Regions from separate parts of the Pseudomonas kitaguniensis genome, predicted to be linked through region 1. Evidence: predicted binding sites of a transcription regulator. Region 1 holds the regulator's gene; the other holds the start of a gene.

Region 1 (10,070 bases):
AGGGTTTCAAAATCGCCGCCACCTTGTCGATGATGGTGAACGCCTGATCACTTGGCATCGCGTCGGCACTGGCGAACAGCAGGCTGGAATTAAGCTCGATCTCTACCCACAGTTCATTGCCGCGCACGGTCATCTGGTTGGAGCTGATCAGGTCACCAAACGCTGCGCTGATGTCATCGGCGATGCTTTTCAACGGGTCGCTGGTGCCCCCTACGCCGGCGGCGGTTTCGTCGCTGTCGTTGACCAGCGGCTTGGCCGGCGTCACCGTCTTCGGTCGCTCGTCACCAATCGGGATCGGCTTGAGCGCGCGGTCGGAGTCTGAAAACACGCCGATCAGTGCTTCGGAAATCACCTTGTACTTGCCTTCGTTGACCGACGAGATCGAATACATCACCACAAAGAATGCGAACAGCAAGGTGATGAAGTCCGCGTAGGACACCAGCCAGCGCTCGTGGTTAATGTGTTCTTCCGGCTCGCGGCGACGTCGGCTCACAACAAAGCACCTCGCGCTGCACAACCTGCTTGCCACAGCGAGCCGTTTGGCCACTGGTTAGAAGTGTCGATGTGCATCGCCATCAATCCATGAAGCCCTGAAGCTTCAGTTCGATAGAACGTGGGTTTTCGCCCTCGGCAATCGACAAGATGCCTTCGAGCAACATTTCGCGATAACGCGATTGCCGCAGGGCAATCGACTTGAGCTTGCTGGCCACCGGCAACAGCACCAGGTTGGCACTGGCCACGCCGTAGATGGTGGCGACAAACGCCACGGCAATGCCGCTGCCCAGTTGCGAGGGGTCGGCCAGGTTGCCCATCACGTGAATCAAACCCATCACCGCGCCGATGATGCCGATGGTCGGCGCATAACCGCCCATGCTTTCAAATACCTTGGCGGCGTTGATGTCGCGGCTTTCCTGGGTGTAAAAATCCACTTCCAGGATGCTGCGGATCGCTTCCGGCTCGGCGCCGTCGACCAATAACTGCAGGCCTTTACGCGAGTAACTGTCGGGCTCGGCATCGGCCACGCTTTCCAGGCCCAGCAGGCCTTCCTTGCGCGCGGTGAGGCTCCAGTTGACCACGCGGTCGATGCCGCCTGGCAGGTCGACACGCGGCGGGAAAATAATCCATATGACGATTTGCATCGCGCGCTTGAATGAACTCATCGGCGCCTGCAACAGCGCAGCGCCGACGGTGCCGCCAATCACGATCAGTGCCGCAGGGCCGTTGGCCAAGGCGCCAAGGTGGCCGCCCTCCAGGTAGTTGCCGCCGATAATTGCGACAAACGCCATGATGATGCCAATCAGGCTCAATACATCCATCAGAGGCAGGCCTCCACCAGATGCTTGCCGATGTCGTCCAGGCTGTACACGGCGTCGGCCAGGTCCGCTTTGACGATGGCCATGGGCATGCCGTAAATCACGCAACTGGCTTCGTCCTGCGCCCAGATCGCGCTGCCGCCTTGTTTAAGCAGGCGCGCGCCTTCACGGCCATCGGCGCCCATGCCGGTGAGCACCACCGCCAGAACTTTGTCGCCGTAGGACTTGGCCGCCGAACCGAAGGTGATGTCCACGCACGGCTTGTAATTCAGGCGCTCGTCGCCGGGCAGGATTTTAATCGCGCCACGCCCATCCACCATCATTTGCTTGCCGCCCGGCGCCAGCAACGCCAGGCCAGGACGCAGGATGTCGCCATCCTCGGCTTCCTTGACCGTGATGCGGCACAGCTTGTCGAGGCGCTCGGCGAAGGCTTTGGTAAACGCCGCCGGCATGTGCTGGATCAGCACGATCGGCGCCGGGAAGTTGGCCGGCAATTGCGTCAACACCCGCTGCAAGGCAACCGGGCCACCGGTTGACGTCCCGATAGCGACCAGCTTGTAGGCTTTGCGCTTGGGTGCAGGCGAATGCGCACTTGAAGCAGGCGCGCGGGCCGGTGCCACGGCAGGCCGGGCAACCGGCGCAGGCGCCGCACGGCCAAACGATGACGCGGGCGCCGCCGGTGCGGCCGGGGCGGGCGCGGGAGCGGGTGCATGGGCAGGTGCCGGCGCACTCGACAAGCTGCGACGGTTACTGCGCGAAATGCTGTGCACCTTTTCGCACAGCATCTGTTTGACCTTCTCGGGGTTACGCGAGATGTCTTCGAAATTCTTCGGCAGGAAGTCCACCGCACCCGCGTCCAGCGCATCCAGGGTTACCCGGGCGCCTTCGTGGGTCAGCGAGGAGAACATCAACACCGGGGTGGGGCAGCGCTGCATGATGTGTCGAACTGCCGTGATGCCATCCATCATCGGCATCTCGTAGTCCATGGTAATCACGTCCGGTTTCAACGCAATGGCCTGATCAATCGCCTCTTTGCCGTTTGTGGCCGTACCGACCACCTGAATCGTTGGATCGGCGGAGAGAATTTCCGAGACGCGACGGCGGAAGAAACCCGAATCGTCCACCACCAGGACCTTGACTGCCATAAACACTCCGTTAGGTGGGGCGGGCGAGACCGCCCTGCCCCGCCAGAATCAAATACGCCGAGCGGCGTAACGCTTGAGCATGCTCGGAACATCAAGAATCAGCGCGATCCGACCGTCACCGGTAATGGTCGCACCCGACATGCCCGGTGTTCCCTGCAGCATTTTGCCCAAAGGCTTGATGACCACCTCTTCCTGGCCCACCAGTTGATCGACGACAAAGCCGATCCGCTGAGTGCCCACCGAGAGAATCACCACATGGCCTTCACGCTGCTCTTCATGCTTGGCCGATGCAACCAGCCAGCGCTTGAGGTAGAACAGTGGCAATGCCTTGTCGCGCACGATCACGACTTCCTGGCCGTCCACCACGTTGGTGCGCGACAGGTCGAGGTGGAAGATCTCGTTGACGTTGACCAACGGGAAGGCGAAGGCCTGGTTGCCCAGCATCACCATCAGCGTCGGCATGATCGCCAAGGTCAACGGCACCTTGATGACGATCTTCGAGCCCTGGCCCTTGGTCGAGTAGATATTGATCGAGCCGTTGAGCTGGCTGATCTTGGTTTTCACCACGTCCATGCCGACGCCACGGCCAGACACGTCGGAAATCTCGGTTTTGGTCGAGAAGCCCGGCGCGAAGATCAGGTTGTAGCATTCGGTGTCGGTCAGGCGGTCGGCGGCGTCCTTGTCCATCACGCCACGCTTGACCGCGATATTGCGCAAGATCGCCGGGTCCATGCCTTTGCCGTCATCGGTGATCGACAGCAGAATATGGTCGCCCTCTTGCTCAGCCGCCAGAATCACCTTGCCGCCACGCGACTTGCCCGAAGCCTCGCGTTCTTCCGGGGTTTCGATGCCGTGGTCGACGGCGTTGCGCACCAAGTGGACCAGCGGGTCGGCCAGGGCCTCGACAAGGTTTTTGTCGAGGTCGGTTTCTTCACCCACCAGTTCCAGGTTGATCTCTTTCTTGAGCTGGCGTGCCAGGTCGCGAACCAATCGCGGGAAGCGGCCGAAGACTTTCTTGATCGGCTGCATCCGCGTTTTCATCACCGCGGTCTGCAAGTCAGCCGTCACCACGTCGAGGTTCGACACGGCCTTTTGCATGGCTTCGTCGCCGCTGTTCAGGCCCAAACGCACCAAGCGGTTACGCACCAGCACCAGTTCGCCGACCATGTTCATGATGTCGTCCAGGCGCGCGGTATCAACGCGCACCGTGGTTTCGGCTTCACTGGCAGGTTTTTCGGCAACCGGCGCGGCTGCGGCGCGTGCAGGTGCAGCCGCAGCCGCAGGTGCCGGAGCTGGCTTGGCCGCAACCGGCGCCGCCGCTTTGGCGGCAACCGGTGCAGCAGCGGCTGCCGTGGCTGCACCGGCTGCCGCTGCTGCGGCCGGGGCCACTTCAGTGAACTTGCCTTTACCGTGCAACTGGTCCAACAACGCTTCGAATTCGTGATCAGAGATCAACCCATCGCCCGCCGGTTGCGCACTGGCAGCTGCACTGGCAGCGGGTGCCGTGGCCGTGGCGGCGACTTCCGGCAAGGCTTCGGCCGCAAACGTGCCTTTGCCATGCAGTTGGTCGAGCAACGCTTCGAATTCGTCGTCGGTAATCTCGTTGCTGGCAGCGGCAGGAGCAGCAGCAGGCGCTTGCGACTGGGCGGCAGGTGGCGCCACCGCGTCGGCCGCGAACTGGCCTTTGCCGTGCAACTGGTCGAGCAGCGATTCGAACTCAGCGTCGGTAATGTCTTCGCTGGTCGGCGCTGCAGACGCAGTGGCAGGCGCAGTAGCCGCTTGTGGCGCTTCAGCTTCAGCCTTGACCGCGCTGAGGGAGTTGAGCAGTTGCTCGAACTCGCTGTCCGTCACGTCTGCTTCAGGCTCAGCCACAGGCTCTGGCGCTTGCACCACCGGCGCAGCCGTGGTGTCGGCAGGCTCTGCCAGGCGCGCCAGGGCGGCCAGCAGTTCCGGGGTAGCCGCAGTGATCGGCGCACGTTCGCGCACTTCACTGAACATGCCGTTGACCGCATCCAATGCTTCGAGAATCACGTCCATCAGTTCCGAGTCGACGTGCCGCTCACCCTTGCGCAGGATGTCGAAAACGTTCTCGGCGATGTGACAGCACTCCACCAGCTCATGGAGCTGGAGGAAGCCGGCGCCCCCTTTTACAGTATGAAAACCGCGAAAAATTGCATTGAGCAGGTTCGCATCATCCGGTCGGCTTTCCAGCTCGACCAGTTGTTCGGACAGTTGCTCTAAAATTTCGCCGGCCTCTACAAGGAAATCCTGAAGGATCTCTTCATCGGCGCCGAAGCTCATGTGGGTGCTCCTTAGAAGCCTAAACTGGATAACAGGTCATCAACATCATCTTGACCTGACATAACGTCTTCACGTTTATCGGCATGAATCTGCGGACCTTCACCCTTGGCGAGATGTTTTTGTGGATCTTTTTCCGAGAGGATCGATTCGCGGTCATGTTCGATGCCGGCGAAACGATCAACCTGGCCTGCCATAAGCACCAATTTGAGCAAGTTGCTTTCCACCTCGGTGACCAATTGGGTCACACGCTTGATCACCTGACCGGTGAGGTCCTGGTAATCCTGGGCCAGCAGAATGTCATTGAGGTTGCTGGAAACCGTACGGCTTTCCTGTTCGCTGCGCGTCAGAAACCCGTCGACCCTGCGGGCCAATTCACGAAACTCTTCAGCACCCAGTTCCCGACGCATGAAACGGCCCCAGTCAACGCTGAGGGCTTGCGCTTCGGTGGCCATGCCATTGACCAGGGGCGTGGCGTTTTCAACCAGGTCCATGGTGCGGTTGGCCGCCGCCTCAGTCAGTCTGACCACGTAGGACAGGCGTTCTGTGGCATCGGTAATTTGTGATATTTCTTCAGCCTGGGGCATGTGCGGGTCAATTTGAAAATTGACGATTGCACTGTGCAGCTCGCGCGTGAGCTTGCCCACTTCCTGGTACAGGCCGCGATCACGGGTCTGGTTAAGCTCATGGATCAACTGCACCGCGTCGCCGAAGTGGCCTTTTTCAAGGCTGTCGACCAACTGGTGAGCATGCTTTTTCAGGGTCGACTCAAAGTCGCCCAGTGACGTTTCTTTATGCTCCATAGCTCCCCCGTGGCAGCATCACTGACCGATTCGTTCGAAGATTTTTTCAATCTTCTCTTTCAAGGCCAGTGCAGTGAATGGCTTAACCACGTAACCGTTGACCCCAGCTTGAGCGGCTTCAATGATCTGCTCACGCTTGGCTTCGGCGGTGACCATCAACACAGGCAAGCTGCGCAGTTTTTCGTCCGCGCGCACATGGCGCAGCAGGTCGATACCGGTCATGCCTGGCATGTTCCAGTCGGTTACCAGAAAGTCGATGCTCCCGCTGTTGAGGATCGGAATCGCCGTAATGCCGTCATCCGCCTCGACCGTGTTTGTGAACCCAAGGTCACGCAACAGGTTTTTTATGATCCGCCGCATCGTTGAGAAGTCATCAACGATGAGGATTTTCATGTTCTTGTCCAATTCGACCTCCAAGCAGTCTTAAACGCGCCCAGCACCTGGACGCGCCATTTCAATCAACAGGCGTTACACAAAAAGGACTGCCGGGGCACCACGGAACGAATCCGCGAAAGGCGTTACACCTTTCGCCTGGTTGCGCTGCAGTGTCCCCACACTGCCTGTCAGCGCGCGCGCCACTCTCCCAATCGCCCCCGCAAGCGGGCCGCGCACTGGCTATGCAGTTGGCTGACACGCGATTCGCTGACCCCCAGGACCTCACCGATTTCCTTGAGGTTCAGCTCTTCGTCGTAGTACAGCGCCAACACCAGCCGCTCACGCTCCGGCAAATTGGCAATTGCTTCAGCCAACGCACCCTGAAAACGTTCATCTTCCAGGTCGCGCGACGGTTCGAGATGAGCACTCGCGCCGTCCTCGTGCAGCCCTTCGTGTTCGCCGTCCTGCAACAGGTCGTCGAAACTGAACAGGCGGCTGCCCAAGGTATCGTTCAGAATCCCGTAATAATCATCGAGACTCAATTGGAGTTCGGCCGCAACTTCATGATCTTTAGCGTCACGACCGGTTTTTGCTTCAATTGAGCGAATTGCGTCACTGACCATGCGTGTATTGCGGTGTACCGAACGCGGCGCCCAATCCCCTTTACGCACTTCATCGAGCATCGCGCCGCGAATACGAATACCCGCGTACGTCTCGAAACTCGCGCCTTTGCTCGCGTCGTATTTGGTCGACACTTCGAGCAGGCCGATCATGCCGGCCTGGATGAGGTCTTCAACCTGCACGCTGGCAGGCAGGCGTGCCAGCAAGTGGTAAGCAATGCGTTTGACCAAGGGCGCATAGCGCTCGATCAACTCGCCCTGGCTGTCACGTGCCGACTTTTTGTAAAGGTTGTAGCCGCTGGATGTCATAGCACCGGACCTGCGCTCGTGTGATGCACCAATCGCTCGACGAAAAACTCCAAATGCCCGCGCGGGTTGGCGGGCAGCGGCCAGGTATCGACCTTCTGGGCAATCGCCTTGAACGCCAAAGCGCACTTCGAACGAGGGAATGCTTCATAGACTGCACGCTGCTTTTGCACAGCCTTGCGCACACACTCGTCATAGGGAACTGCGCCGACGTATTGTAAGGCGACATCCAGGAAGCGATCCGTGACTTTGGTCAACTTGGCGAACAGGTTGCGCCCTTCCTGCGGGCTTTGGGCCATGTTGGCCAGCACGCGGAAGCGGTTCATGCCGTAGTCACGGTTCAGCAGCTTGATCAGCGCGTAGGCGTCGGTGATCGACGTCGGTTCGTCGCACACCACCAGCAATACTTCCTGGGCGGCCCGCACGAAGCTGACCACGGACTCGCCGATGCCGGCAGCGGTGTCGATCACCAGCACGTCGAGGTTGTCGCCAATGTCACTGAACGCCTGGATCAGGCCGGCATGCTGCGCCGGGCTCAGGTGCACCATGCTCTGTGTGCCGGAGGCGGCCGGCACGATGCGAATCCCGCCGGGGCCTTGCAGCAGCACATCGCGCAGCTCACATCGGCCTTCGATCACGTCGGCAAGCGTGTGTTTGGGTGTCAGCCCCAGCAGAACGTCGACGTTCGCCAGCCCCAGGTCAGCATCCAGCAGCATGACGCGACGGCCAAGCTCTGCCAGGGCCAGGGACAAATTCACTGACACGTTAGTTTTTCCGACGCCACCTTTGCCGCCGGTCACCGCGATCACCTGTACGGGATGCATGCTGCCCATTTTATTTCTTTACCTTGTCTTGCTTAGACGCAGGCTACATGGCTTGGCCGCGTGAATCGCTTGCAGACCATCGATGTAGATACATTTCACGGTGTTCATCCTGCCTTAACCAACCCGTTTTGCGGGGTTGTGGTAGAGGTCGGCGAACATGTCGGCCATCGCTTCCTCGCTAGGCTCTTCTTGCATTTGCACGCTGACTGCGCGGCTGACCAACTGATGACGGCGCGGCAGATGTAAATCATCCGGGATCCGCGGCCCGTCGGTCAGGTAAGCAACCGGTAACTCATGACTGATGGCCAGGCTCAACACTTCACCCAGGCTCGCCGTTTCGTCGAGTTTGGTGAGGATGCAGCCCGCCAGGCCGCAGCGTTTGTAACTATGGTACGCAGCGGTAAGAACCTGTTTCTGGCTGGTGGTTGCAAGCACCAGGTAATTTTTTGACTTGATGCCGCGACCGGCCAGGCTTTCAAGCTGCATGCGCAACGCAGGGTCACTGGCTTGCAGGCCGGCGGTATCGATCAACACCACGCGCTTGCGCAGCAGCGGGTCGAGCGCGTTGGCCAGCGACTGGCCCGGGTCGACATGGGTGACCGTCACATTGAGGATGCGGCCCAGGGTTTTGAGCTGTTCCTGGGCACCAATGCGGTAGCTGTCCATGCTCACCAGCGCGATATTCTGCGCGCCGTACTTAAGCACATAACGCGCCGCCAGCTTGGCCAGGGTGGTGGTCTTGCCCATGCCGGCAGGGCCGACCATGGCAATCACACCGCCCTCTTCCAACGGCTCGATTTCCGGGGTAACGATCATGCGCGCCAAGTGCGCCAGCAACATGCGCCAAGCCTGGCGAGGTTCTTCAATGGAGGTGGTCAGCGCCAGCAGGTCACGCGACAACGGGCCAGACAGGCCGATACGTTGCAGGCGGCGCCAGAGGTTAGCCTGTTGCGGTTTGCTGCCTTGCAACTGGTTCCACGCCAGCGAGCCAAGCTGTACTTCGAGCAGCTCGCGCAGGCCATTCAGTTCAAACCGCATCGAATCCAGCGCGCGCTGGTCAACGGCGGCAGCCGGCGCTGGCGCAGCAGGACGCGGCGGCTCTTTGAACGTCGGCTCAACCAGCGGCTCGGCAGCGGTCAGCGGCAGGCCGGCGAACAACTGACGGTTGGTGGTGGTATCGCTGTCGCCACGCATGCTCAGCTCAGCCTGGGCCGAGACGATACGCGAGGCGGTCTTGCGCAACTCGTCTTCGAGCTCCATGTTCGGCACGCGCGGCGCCAGCGCCTGAGGTGTGTAATCCAGGGCAGCCGTCAGCTCGACACCGCCGGCAATACGGCGGTTACCAATAATCGCGGCATCGGCGCCCAGCTCATCACGAACCAGTTTCATGGCCTGACGCATATCGGCGGCGAAAAAACGCTTAACTTGCATAACCCACTACCTCAGCCATTGGGCCCTACTGTCGCGACGATAGTCACTTGCTTATTGTCAGGAATTTCCTGATAAGCCAAAACGTGCAAATTCGGTACTGCCAAACGTCCAAACCGCGACAACATCGCCCGAACCGGGCCGGCCACCAGCAGTATCACCGGTTGGCCCTGCATTTCCTGGCGCTGTGCGGCTTCGATCAACGAACGCTGCAGCTTTTCAGCCATGCTTGGCTCCAGCAGGACGCCCTCTTCCTGGCCTTGTCCTGCCTTCTGAATACTATTGAGCAATATCTGTTCCAACCTTGGCTCCAAGGTGATAACAGGCAGCTCAGACTCAACCCCCACAATGCTTTGCACGATTGCGCGGGACAAACCGACGCGCACCGAGGCTACCAGCGCGGCGGTATCTTGACTCTTGGCAGCATTGTTGGCGATAGCCTCGGCAATGCTGCGAATGTCGCGTACTGGCACCTGTTCGGCAAGCAAGGCCTGCAGCACCTTAAGCAACTGCGACAGCGACAGCACGCCCGGCACCAGTTCTTCGGCGAGTTTTGGCGACGCTTTGGCCAGCAAGCCCATTAATTGCTGGACTTCCTCGTGGCCGATCAGCTCGTGCGAGTGCTTGTACAGAATCTGGTTGAGGTGGGTAGCGACCACGGTGCTGGCGTCCACCACCGTGTAACCGAGCGACTGCGCCTGGCTGCGCTGGCTGATTTCGATCCACACCGCTTCCAAACCAAAAGCCGGATCTTTGGCGGTTATCCCGTTGAGCGTGCCGAACACTTGGCCGGGGTTGATCGCCAACTCGCGGTCGGGGTAAATCTCGGCTTCAGCGAGGATCACGCCCATCAGGGTCAGGCGGTAGGCACTCGGGGCCAGGTCGAGGTTGTCGCGAATATGCACCGTGGGCATCAAGAAGCCCAAATCCTGCGACAGCTTCTTGCGCACACCCTTGA
Region 2 (10,070 bases), on a different contig from region 1:
GTTTTTTTGTATAGGCCTCTGCGGTGGGGCTTGAGCCTGCTGGGCCTGATGGGCATTGCAGCCTTGGGCTTTTTCGCCTGGCAAAGTTTTTACCCCGTCAGCGCGGCAGCCGGCTGGAGTGTCAAGACGGTGCACCGCGATGTACCAAAAGCCGCCTCGCTGATGCCATTGCCGGACGGCTCGTTGATGGTCAGCCAGGAACTCGACGATGCGCAAGGCAGCATCGTGCGCATCCACCCCGATGGGCACCGTGAAGTGGTGGTGGCCAACCTGTCCAAACCTGACGGCATGTTCGCTGCTCGCGGTGGCTGGGTGTTCAGCCAGGAAACCGGTAACGCACCCGTCAACTTTCTGAAGGATGGCGTGGTCACTGAGCTGTTTCGCGGCGAAAACGTACAAGGCTTGTGGGTCGAGGGCGATGACCTCTACGCCATCGAAGACCGCAAGCAAGACGGGCGAATCCTGCGCTATCGCTGGAGCGATCAATCGCTGACCGTGCTGCGCGATCAATTGCACGAAGGCGAGTCCATCACGCGCTGCACCGATGGACGAATGCTCTACACAGAAAAGGCAAAGGGCGTGGTGCGCGAACTGACCGATAGCGGCAGTGACCCGGTGGTGCTGGCAGGCTTGAACAAACCGACGTTCTTGATGTGCGACCAACGCGGCTTGTGGATCAATGAAGACTCGACCCACCGCGCAAGGTTACTGCTGGTGAGCCCGGAGGGAAAACAGCGCACCATCCTTGCGTTTTTAAAGGCGCCGCAGTCCATCGTCGCGACCGGTCGGGGCACCTACCTGTTGGCCGAAGGTGGCCGCAATCGGGTGTTGGAATTAGTACCCGACACCCGCGCGGTCGCCCCTTGACAGGCTACAGCTGAAACCGCGCCACCGCCTGGTTCAGCTCCACCGCCAAACGCGCCAGCTCATGGCTGGAACCGTTGATTTGCCCTGCACCGGAAGACGACTGCGCCGACAAATCACGGATATTCACGATGTTGCGGTCCACCTCCTTGGCCACCTGCGCCTGCTCCTCGGCGGCACTCGCGATCACCAGATTGCGCTGGTAAATCTGGTCGATGGAGTCGGTGATCTGACTCAACGCGCCGCCCGCCCCTTCGGCGAGAATCAAGGTGTCGGTAGCACGCTGTGTGCTCGACTGCATGGACGTCAGCGCCTGGTTAGAGCCGGTACGCATGGCAGTCACCATCTGGTCGATTTCCAGTGTCGATTGCTGCGTACGGTGAGCCAACGCCCGCACCTCATCAGCCACCACCGCAAACCCACGGCCAGACTCACCGGCACGTGCGGCCTCGATGGCGGCGTTCAGCGCCAGCAGGTTGGTCTGCTCGGCGATGGAGCGAATCACGTCAAGCACCTTGCCAATATCGCGCGATTGCTCAGCGAGGTTTTGCACCAGAATCGAGGTTTCCCCGATATTGCTGCTCAGTGCCTGAATCGCCGTAACTGTCTCGCCGACACGGTGCTGGCCTTCACGCGCTGTTTCATTGGAGAGCCGGGTCGACTCGGAGGTTGAGACCGCATTGCGTGCCACCTCTTCAGCGGCCGAGGTCATCTCATTGACCGCTGTGGCGGCCTGTTCAATTTCTGCGGTCTGCTGTTGCAGGCTGCGGCTGCTCTGGTCGGTAATACCGTTGAGGTCGGTGGCGGATGCAGCCATTTGCCCTGCCGACTGCCGAATCAGTTGCAAGGTGCTGCGCAGGCTACCCTGCATGCTTTGCAGCGCCACGAGCAAACGGGTCACTTCATCGTTGCCGGTGACTTGCACGGTCTGGGTCAAATCACCCTGCGCCACGTTTTCCGCCGCGCGCATCGCTTGCCCCAACGGACCGACAATGCTGCGCGTCAGCAACCAGGCCAGGGCCACCGTGCTCAAGCCCGCGAGTATCACAAAGCCGAACACCATGGTGCGCGAGCGGCTGTACTGCGACTCGGCCGCCTGGCCCTGCTGATTAATCTGCGCGTTGTAGTAGTCCGCCAAGGCATTCAACTGGCTGCCCGAGCCATCGACCACGGTTTTCATGTCCACCAGCAACAACTTGTTGAGCTCGACGCCCTGTTGCTTGTCGGCGAGCACAAAGGACTGCGCGAGCCCCTGCTGGTACTGGCGCAAAGAAACCTGGAACTGGTCGTAGAGCGTACGCACTTCCGGCGTGTCGATCACGGCATTGAGATCAGCCAGCCTTTTCGTCAGGTCCTGGCTGCGCGTGTCCATCTGGCTGCGGTATTGCGGCATGCTCGCAGGGTTGGGGTCGAGTGCCATGCGCAAAGAGATCGTACGAATGCGCAGCATTATTTCGCGAATGTCAGACACTAACCGCATCTTCGGCACCAAACCGCTTTCAACCTGCACCGCGCTTTCGCGAATGCTCGCCATGTTGGAAAGTGCGAAGAACCCAAGCATGGCCACGAGCAAAGCAATCAAGGCAAAACCCAGACCCGCACGACGGGCGATGGACAGGCTGCGAAGTGACATTTTGGCGCTCTCTTTTATTAGGCATACGACATCGTATGAGAGTGTTTCGGCCAGCGTAGCAAGGACTTTAGCGGTGTATTGAGTGGGCGAAGCGCCTTCGAATCAAGCGCTCAACGATGGGTGATCACGTCGCTATACATTGATGTGTATTGGTGGTCATTTCATGCGCCGCAGCGCGTCGAAAAGGTGTAGCAGATGAAGCGTGAAGGCACGGTCAGCCCTTGGGCAATTGCCACCTGATACACGCCAAGTAATTAGCATGAGACCTATCATCAACATAGCAACGCCCGACTATGAAAAAGCCCCAAGGCTTAACGCCTACGGGGCTTTGCTGTGTAACGGTGCACGATAACTACGTGTATTCAGTTGCCCCGTTCTTTGTTGGCTTGGGCGAGCACCGAGGCAGCCAGGGATTTCGTACCCGCACTGTATTTATCGCTCTGAAGCGCCTTCCCGGCTTTTTCTTCCATGTGCGCACTCGTCTGCTTGTCGGTACCACTCTGGGCCAACGCTGAAGCGGCAAGGCTTTTGGCGATGGCTGAGGCGTTTGGATTACTCAGCACCTCTGCTGCCAACGTCGCCATTTTGCCGGAGGTCTTTTTCGTATTTTTGCTCATGATGCATTTCCTTTGCAGTGTGGGAATTTCTACCTGAAAAACCGTTGAGCCCAAGGTAATCAGTTACGCAGAGGCTCGCAACGCGTGCGCTGTAGGCAATGTTGGAGAAGCATGTAAGACAGGCGTAATAGCGCGGCCACCCCCCTCAGAGGGGTCGAATTGATTGCACTGATGGTGACTATCAAAACGACGGCCTAGTTGATTGCCGAAACCCATTTATATAATCGCCGCCTATTTTCCTGTCCCCACGCCTGCAGTCAGGCGCCCTCCCCCCGGAACCCAACACAATGCCAAGTGCAAGCCCCGCCCCAAGCGGCCGCCCCGAACATAGCCAACAAAGCGTCGTACAGCAGTGGCTGGCGATTCTCTCGGTTGCCGTGGGCGCCTTCGCCTTAGTCACCAGCGAATTTCTGCCGGTGGGCGTACTCAACGACGTTGCCAGCGACCTCGGCATCAGTGCCGGCCACGCCGGCCTGATGGTCACGCTGCCCGGCATCATGGCCGCCCTCGCCGCACCGTTGCTGTCGGTGTTCATTGGCGCGATGGACCGCCGTTATCTGCTCATCAGCCTGACGCTGATCATGATCGTCGCCAACACGGTCGTGGCCTACGCGAGCGACTTCAGCCTGCTGCTGTTCGGCCGTGTATTGTTGGGCATCAGCATCGGCGGTTTTTGGGCGACCGCCATCGCCCTCAGCAGCCGCCTGGCGCCCAAGGGCGTGGGCGTTGCACAAGCCACCTCGATCATCATGGTCGGTGTGACCCTGGCCACCGTTCTGGGCGTGCCCGTCGGCACCTGGCTCAGCGGCCTGATGGGCTGGCGCATGACCTTCCTGGTCACCGCGCTGGTGGGCATACCCGTGCTGTTGGCGCAGATATTTTTGCTGCCCCGCCTCACCCCGGAAAAAGCCATTCAGATCCGCGACCTGCCGGCCTTGTTTATCAACCCGCAAGCCCGAGTCGGCTTGATCGCCGTACTGCTGATCGGCCTCGCGCACTTTGCCGCGTACACCTACGTCGCACCCTTCTTCAAAAACAGCGCCGGCTTCGACGGCCCGACCATCGGCTCACTGCTATTGCTGTTCGGCGTGGCTGGCGTAGCGGGCAACATCTTTGCCGGGTTCGCCGCCAACCGCAGCGTACGTTACACCCTGCTGCTGGTCGCGCTGATGATCGGCACCAGCACCGCCCTGTTCCCCTACTTCGCCACCGGCATGACCGGCGCAGCCATGCTGATCGCCCTCTGGGGCTTCGCCTTCGGCGCCTTCCCGGCCTGCGCCAGCATCTGGATGTTCGTTGTAGCACCCAAGGACGTCGAACGCGGCATGCCGCTGTTCGTCGCCTTGTTCCAAGTGATTATTGCCTTGGGCTCATTCTTCGGCGGGCGCATTGTTGATCAAATGGGCAGCTCGGTGCTGCTGAGTTTGGCCACGGTGCTGGTCGGCTGCGGTTTTGTAACCGTGCTTGTGCTGGGGCGTAGCGTTAGTAATAACGTGGTGGCGCAACCCGCTTAATCAGGCATACCCACTAAAAAGCCTGCTGAGCATCGAGTTCAGCAGGCTTTTTTTGTTTCAGATGCTGGTCATTATTTGCCTGGTTTGTCCGCAGGGAAATCACGCTCAAGCACAGAATGCACCAGCGCCTGGGCATTCTCGATCAATTGTGCCAAGCCCATGATTACGGGTGACTGCGTGCTGCGCGGATCTTCGGCGCATTGATAGGCGGTTTGCAGTGCGGATGAAAGGATTTCGGAGGCGTTTGCCAGGGCTTCTTCGGTGCCGATGTCTGCGCCTACGTTGAAGATCTTGCGGGGGGAAAACTCGGAATCTGAATCGAGGTTGGTCATGTTCATTGTGTAGCTCCTGTATGCAATGGGAGCTGTCACATCCTGCTGTCAAACAGGAACAGGTGGCAGCTATGCGCGGGTTGACAGACCGGTATACAGGACCCGGCGCACCCGAAGATGCCCCACGCACAGCCGCCATAAAACGACGTCACAGCAGAAAAAGCCTGTAATCGTATGGAGGTCGTACACCTGTACATCGGTCTGTCAAAACCGGTCGCCATGAGGGCGACGGCGGAAGGTTAGCGTCCTGTGTTACCTAGCGCAACCCTGCATGAAAACTGCAACAATTTGCGTAGCAAATGGGCTGGCTGTGCGAGGTAATACCAAGTTATTCGTAACCTCATTCACAAAACCGTGCACACACCTGACATTGAAATTCTAGCCGCTGGCAGGCGTGTCTTTTGGATAGTGCCCGGCAGTTTTCGGCCATTGCTCCCGGTGTCAGCAAGTGCGATGCGTTCCCCCAGTTCTTAATCCAACCAACGCAACACCGCTATCCATCGCCTACCTATTTGAAGATCTTTTGTTTATTGGCAATTGGTATATACGATTTGCCCACTCGTATGTGTGGTGCAGTTGGTCTGCACTCGAGCAGGGATTATTTGAGGCGGTTGCTGCAGTACATACGGTTTCTGCTGCTGGTTTTGCTGATTGAGCAGCATTGTCTGAATGGCCTGCTGACGCTGCGCACTCTGCTGGGATTGCTGTTCGGTCGTGGTTCTGTTGAGTTGAACTCGACAATTCACATAAGCGTCCGAGCCTGGCTTTGCTCCGTAGGACTGGCACTGTGCATCGTCGCTGCTTGCCTGCTGCGCTTTTGTAGCAGCAAGGTTCGCCATACTCTCTTGCCTGATCGCATAACCCTTGGTACCGGGCAGGCAATCATCCCAAGCTACAAGCCCAGTCGCACAGTCCAGTGGGTGATTGGCACAGCCCGCCAGCGTGATGATCAGAATGGTTGCAGCGATTGCCTTCATGGTGAGCGTCCCTGTGTGATGGGTTCAGGTTATCTACAAGCATTGCAGATCGCCACCATCACGGTGCCATAAGACGCTTACCGGGCAGGACGCGCGCCAAACTGAATCACTAGCACGCAAAAGGCAGTGAATATGACCGAAGTATGGAGTCTGGAAGCGTTGCGGGCACAGGTCAAAATTCGACAGCCTGAGGCAAGCAAAAGGCTTGTCCAGCGCTAAGCTTGAAGAAAGCCCGCAGGCTTTTTTGGATTGAATCGTACAACCGTAAACGAAAAAGCCCCGTAGCTTGTTCAGCTACGGGGCTTTTTCTATGTAATGGCGGAGAGATAGGGATTCGAACCCTAGGTACCGGTGAAGGTACAACGGATTTCGAATCCGTCCCATTCGGCCACTCTGGCATCTCTCCAACGGCGCGCATCATAACAGTGTGTTTCGCGGAAGCAAACCCCAAAAGCGATTTTTTTCCGTTCTATCAGATGCTTGCGTCGATTAAAGCGGTACGCCGAGGCGGTTGGCGACTTCTTCGTAGGCTTCGATGACGTCACCGAGGCCTTGGCGGAAGCGGTCTTTGTCCATCTTCTTCTTGGTGTCTTTGTCCCACAGGCGGCAGCCGTCGGGGCTGAATTCGTCGCCCAGGACGATGGAGCCGTCGTGGAACACGCCGAACTCCAGTTTGAAGTCGACCAGCAGCAGGCCTGCGTCGTCGAACAGCTTGCTCAGCACTTCGTTGACCTTGAGGGACAACTCTTTCATGCGCGCCAGTTGCTCGGCGGTGCCCCAGCCGAAGGCCACAACGTGGGATTCGTTGATGAACGGGTCGCCCTTGGCGTCGTCCTTCAGGAACAGCTCAAACGTGTAAGGGTTGAGCTTGAGGCCCTCTTCAACGCCGAGGCGTTTGACCAGGCTGCCGGCGGCGTAGTTACGCACGACGCATTCGACCGGGATCATGTCGAGCTTTTTCACCAGGCATTCGGTGTCGCCCAGCAGTTTGTCGAATTGGGTCGGGATGCCGGCCGCTTCGAGTTTCTGCATGATGAAGGCGTTGAACTTGTTGTTCACCATGCCTTTGCGATCAAGCTGTTCGATGCGCTTGCCGTCGAACGCCGAGGTGTCGTTGCGAAACAGCAGGATCAGGCGGTTGGCGTCGTCGGTTTTGTACACCGACTTGGCTTTGCCGCGGTAGAGTTCTTCACGTTTTTCCATGATGGGCTCCGCTTTGAGTGAGGTGGGCTAGGCGATGTGTCGCCAGTCGAGCCCTGAATCTTGATCGGCCAATTGCAGCCAGTCCGGGTCGCACCCAAGGGTGTCGACAAAACATTGCCGGGCAAGCGTCGGCAGGTTGTTCTTGCTGCTCAGGTGGGCCAGGACCAGGTGCTGCAGGTCTTGCCAGCCCAACTCATACACCAGGTACGCGGCCTGGTGGTTGTTCAAATGCCCCAGCTCGCCGCCCACCCGTTGCTTGAGAAAGTACGGGTAGTGCCCACGCGCCAGCAGGTCTCGGCAGTGGTTGGACTCGATCATCAATGCATCGAGGTCGCGGTAACCGTCCAGCACCTTGGCGCAGTAGGAGCCCAGGTCGGTGAGCACGCCGAAACGTCGCTCACCGTCACTGAATACGTACTGTGTCGGCTCCTGTGCGTCGTGCGCCACAGCAATCACATTGATGCTCAACGCGCCAATTTGCAGCTGCTCGCCACCGGCCAGGAAACCTGCGGGTTCTATGGGTTTGCGCATCCCGCGCAAGGTGCCGCGACTCAGGTACACCGGAAGATTGTAGCGCCGAGACAGCAAACCCACGCCATGCACGTGATCGGCATGTTCGTGGGTTACCAGAATCGCGCTCAGTTGCGAGGGGTGAACCCCCAAACGCAACAGGCGCCGCTCGGTTTCTTTTAACGAGAAACCACAATCCACCAGCACATACGTGTCGTCATGTGCGACCAGCGTGCCGTTCCCTTGGCTACCGCTGCCGAGAACGGCAAAACGCATCGGATCAGCCCAGGTTGTCCTGAATCACGCCCAACACTTTGCGCGCTGTTTCAGCTGGCGCGACAGTGTTGATGTTTTTCTCGACGGTGACTTGTACGCTTTCGCCAACCTTGCTCAAACGAACCTGGTAACGCTCGGCGCGAGTTTCAACTTCTTCCTTGGTCGGCGTGGTGCCGAACAATTTGCCGAAGAAACCTGGCTCTTCGTCTTTCTTCACAGCCTTTTCAGCCACGTTGATGTAGTACAGGCCAAGGCTGCGGTTGATGTCTTCAACGCGCCAAGGGCCCTTCTCCAGCGCGCGGCCTACACTGGCCCAGGCACGGTCGAGGTCTTCACCCAGGTTGAGCACCACGTTGCCGCTGCCGTCTTCGGTGAGGCTGACGCGGTTAGGCGTGTCGTAATCGCGTGCGGCGAGCAGGGAAACGGAGCCGCCCTTCTCGGAGATACGGCTCATGCTGGCCAGCATTTCGTCGACCAACGCGGCGTCAACGCCCAGGTTGACCGAGCGCGGGGTGAAGTCGACGTTGGCGGTGCTGCCGGCTGGGCGCTCGGCGCTGACCACGTAGACTTCACTGGTGTTGCGCTGCACGCCGGGCTCGATGCGTACACGCACACGGGCTTCGCTGTCGGCGGCTACACCGCTCGCCTGCAGGCGCTGGGCCATGTTGGCGGACAGTTCGCTGCTGCGCTGCCATGCAGTGGTGAACTCACCGGTCTGCGGGCGTTGCTGGTCAATGCGAAAACCGTTGTCCTGGAAGAACTGCACGGCCACCGGCCAGACTTCGGCAGGCGGGCGTTGCGCGATGATCCAGCGGTTGTCGCCGCTCTTTTGCAGGCTGTAGTCGCTGGCGTCCGCCACGGCCGTGATCGGCTGTGGGCGTGGCACCACGTACTCACCCTTGGCGGTGTCGTCGGCGACGTTGCGCGGAATAGGCAGCAACGGGTCAAGGCGCTTGGCGACATTGACGTCCGGCGGCAGTTGCATCGGTTTGGTTGCTTGTGCTTCCAGGTAATCGCTGCCGCGGTCACGGAAGTAACCATCCGGGCCCCAAATCCAACCGCAGCCACTGGTGCTGGAGATAATCAAGGCAAGTGCGGAAAGTCCGGCCAATCGCTTCATGCGTAGTGCTTCCTCAATTAAACCAGGACGCCGGACTGGCGCAGGGCCTGTCGCAGCGGTTCGTGACAGGCTTCGCTGAGCCGGGTGAGCGGCAGACGGATACCGTCCGGCATCAAGCCCATTTCAAACAGCGCCCATTTCACGGGAATAGGGTTGGATTCGATAAACAGTGTTTTGTTGAGCGGCATCAGCTTCTCGTGGATGGCACGCGCGGTTACGGCGTCACCGGCGATGGCGGCTGCGCACATCTCGCTCATGGCACGCGGAGCGACGTTGGCGGTCACCGAGATATTGCCTTTGCCACCCAGCAGGATCAGCTCGACAGCCGTGGCGTCGTCACCGGAATACACCAGGAAGTCGCTGCTCACGCCGGCCAGGATGTCTTTGGCACGTTGCAGGTCGCCGGTAGCTTCCTTGATACCGATGATGTTCGGCACGCTGGACAGACGGATCACGGTCGCCGCCTGCATGTCGCAAGCAGTGCGGCCGGGTACGTTGTAGAGGATCTGCGGAATATCAACCGCTTCGGCAATGGTGCGAAAGTGCTGATACAGGCCTTCCTGGGTCGGCTTGTTGTAGTACGGCGTCACCAGAAGGCAGGCATCGGCGCCGGCTTTCCTGGCGTTTTTGGTCAGCTCGATCGCTTCACGCGTCGAGTTGGCGCCCGTACCGGCGATCACGGCGATGCGGCCCGCGACACGCTTGACCACGAATTCGATCACCTTGATGTGTTCTTCCACATCCAGCGTGGCCGATTCACCTGTGGTGCCGACCGCCACGATGGCGTTGGTGCCTTCTTGCAGGTGGAAGTCCACCAGTTTGCCCAGGCTATCCCAGTCGAGATGACCTTGTGCATCCATGGGTGTGACCAGTGCCACCATACTGCCCGCAATCATGCAACCGCTCCTGCCGGAAAAAGAGAGCCGTAATGGTACTGGCGCCAAGATGCTTGTACAAGCGAAGTACCACCTGAGGACGCGTTCTCGATCAACTAAACGACGGGCAATGCCATCATTGGGCCAAA

What was found. Region 1 encodes FliA, which starts transcription of late flagellar genes. Its sites were predicted from a motif close to CTAAAGTTTNNNNNNNNNNNGCCGNTAA; they were not measured.
Region 2: the regulator FliA is predicted to act here: its motif matches at 2,541-2,568, upstream of ACOZK9_RS15635 (methyl-accepting chemotaxis protein).

What each region holds. Positions count from the first base shown of each region.
Region 1 is NZ_JBLZPT010000027.1:55,849-65,918, reverse strand. Features, by position in the region: gene motD (flagellar motor protein MotD) at 1-493, opposite strand, end outside; gene ACOZK9_RS23920 (flagellar motor protein) at 576-1,316, opposite strand; gene ACOZK9_RS23915 (protein-glutamate methylesterase/protein-glutamine glutaminase) at 1,316-2,458, opposite strand; gene ACOZK9_RS23910 (chemotaxis protein CheA) at 2,507-4,759, opposite strand; gene ACOZK9_RS23905 (protein phosphatase CheZ) at 4,771-5,559, opposite strand; gene ACOZK9_RS23900 (chemotaxis response regulator CheY) at 5,578-5,952, opposite strand; gene fliA (RNA polymerase sigma factor FliA) at 6,123-6,863, opposite strand; gene fleN (flagellar synthesis regulator FleN) at 6,860-7,693, opposite strand; gene flhF (flagellar biosynthesis GTPase FlhF) at 7,799-9,115, opposite strand; gene flhA (flagellar biosynthesis protein FlhA) at 9,127-10,070, opposite strand, start outside.
Region 2 is NZ_JBLZPT010000011.1:121,923-131,992, forward strand. Features, by position in the region: gene ACOZK9_RS15630 (SMP-30/gluconolactonase/LRE family protein) at 49-867, shown strand; gene ACOZK9_RS15635 (methyl-accepting chemotaxis protein) at 872-2,497, opposite strand; gene ACOZK9_RS15640 (hypothetical protein) at 2,860-3,114, opposite strand; gene ACOZK9_RS15645 (MFS transporter) at 3,402-4,628, shown strand; gene ACOZK9_RS15650 (DUF6124 family protein) at 4,700-4,966, opposite strand; gene ACOZK9_RS15655 (hypothetical protein) at 5,488-5,937, opposite strand; tRNA gene ACOZK9_RS15660 (tRNA-Ser) at 6,254-6,343, opposite strand; gene purC (phosphoribosylaminoimidazolesuccinocarboxamide synthase) at 6,427-7,140, opposite strand; gene ACOZK9_RS15670 (MBL fold metallo-hydrolase) at 7,168-7,926, opposite strand; gene bamC (outer membrane protein assembly factor BamC) at 7,931-9,046, opposite strand; gene dapA (4-hydroxy-tetrahydrodipicolinate synthase) at 9,064-9,942, opposite strand.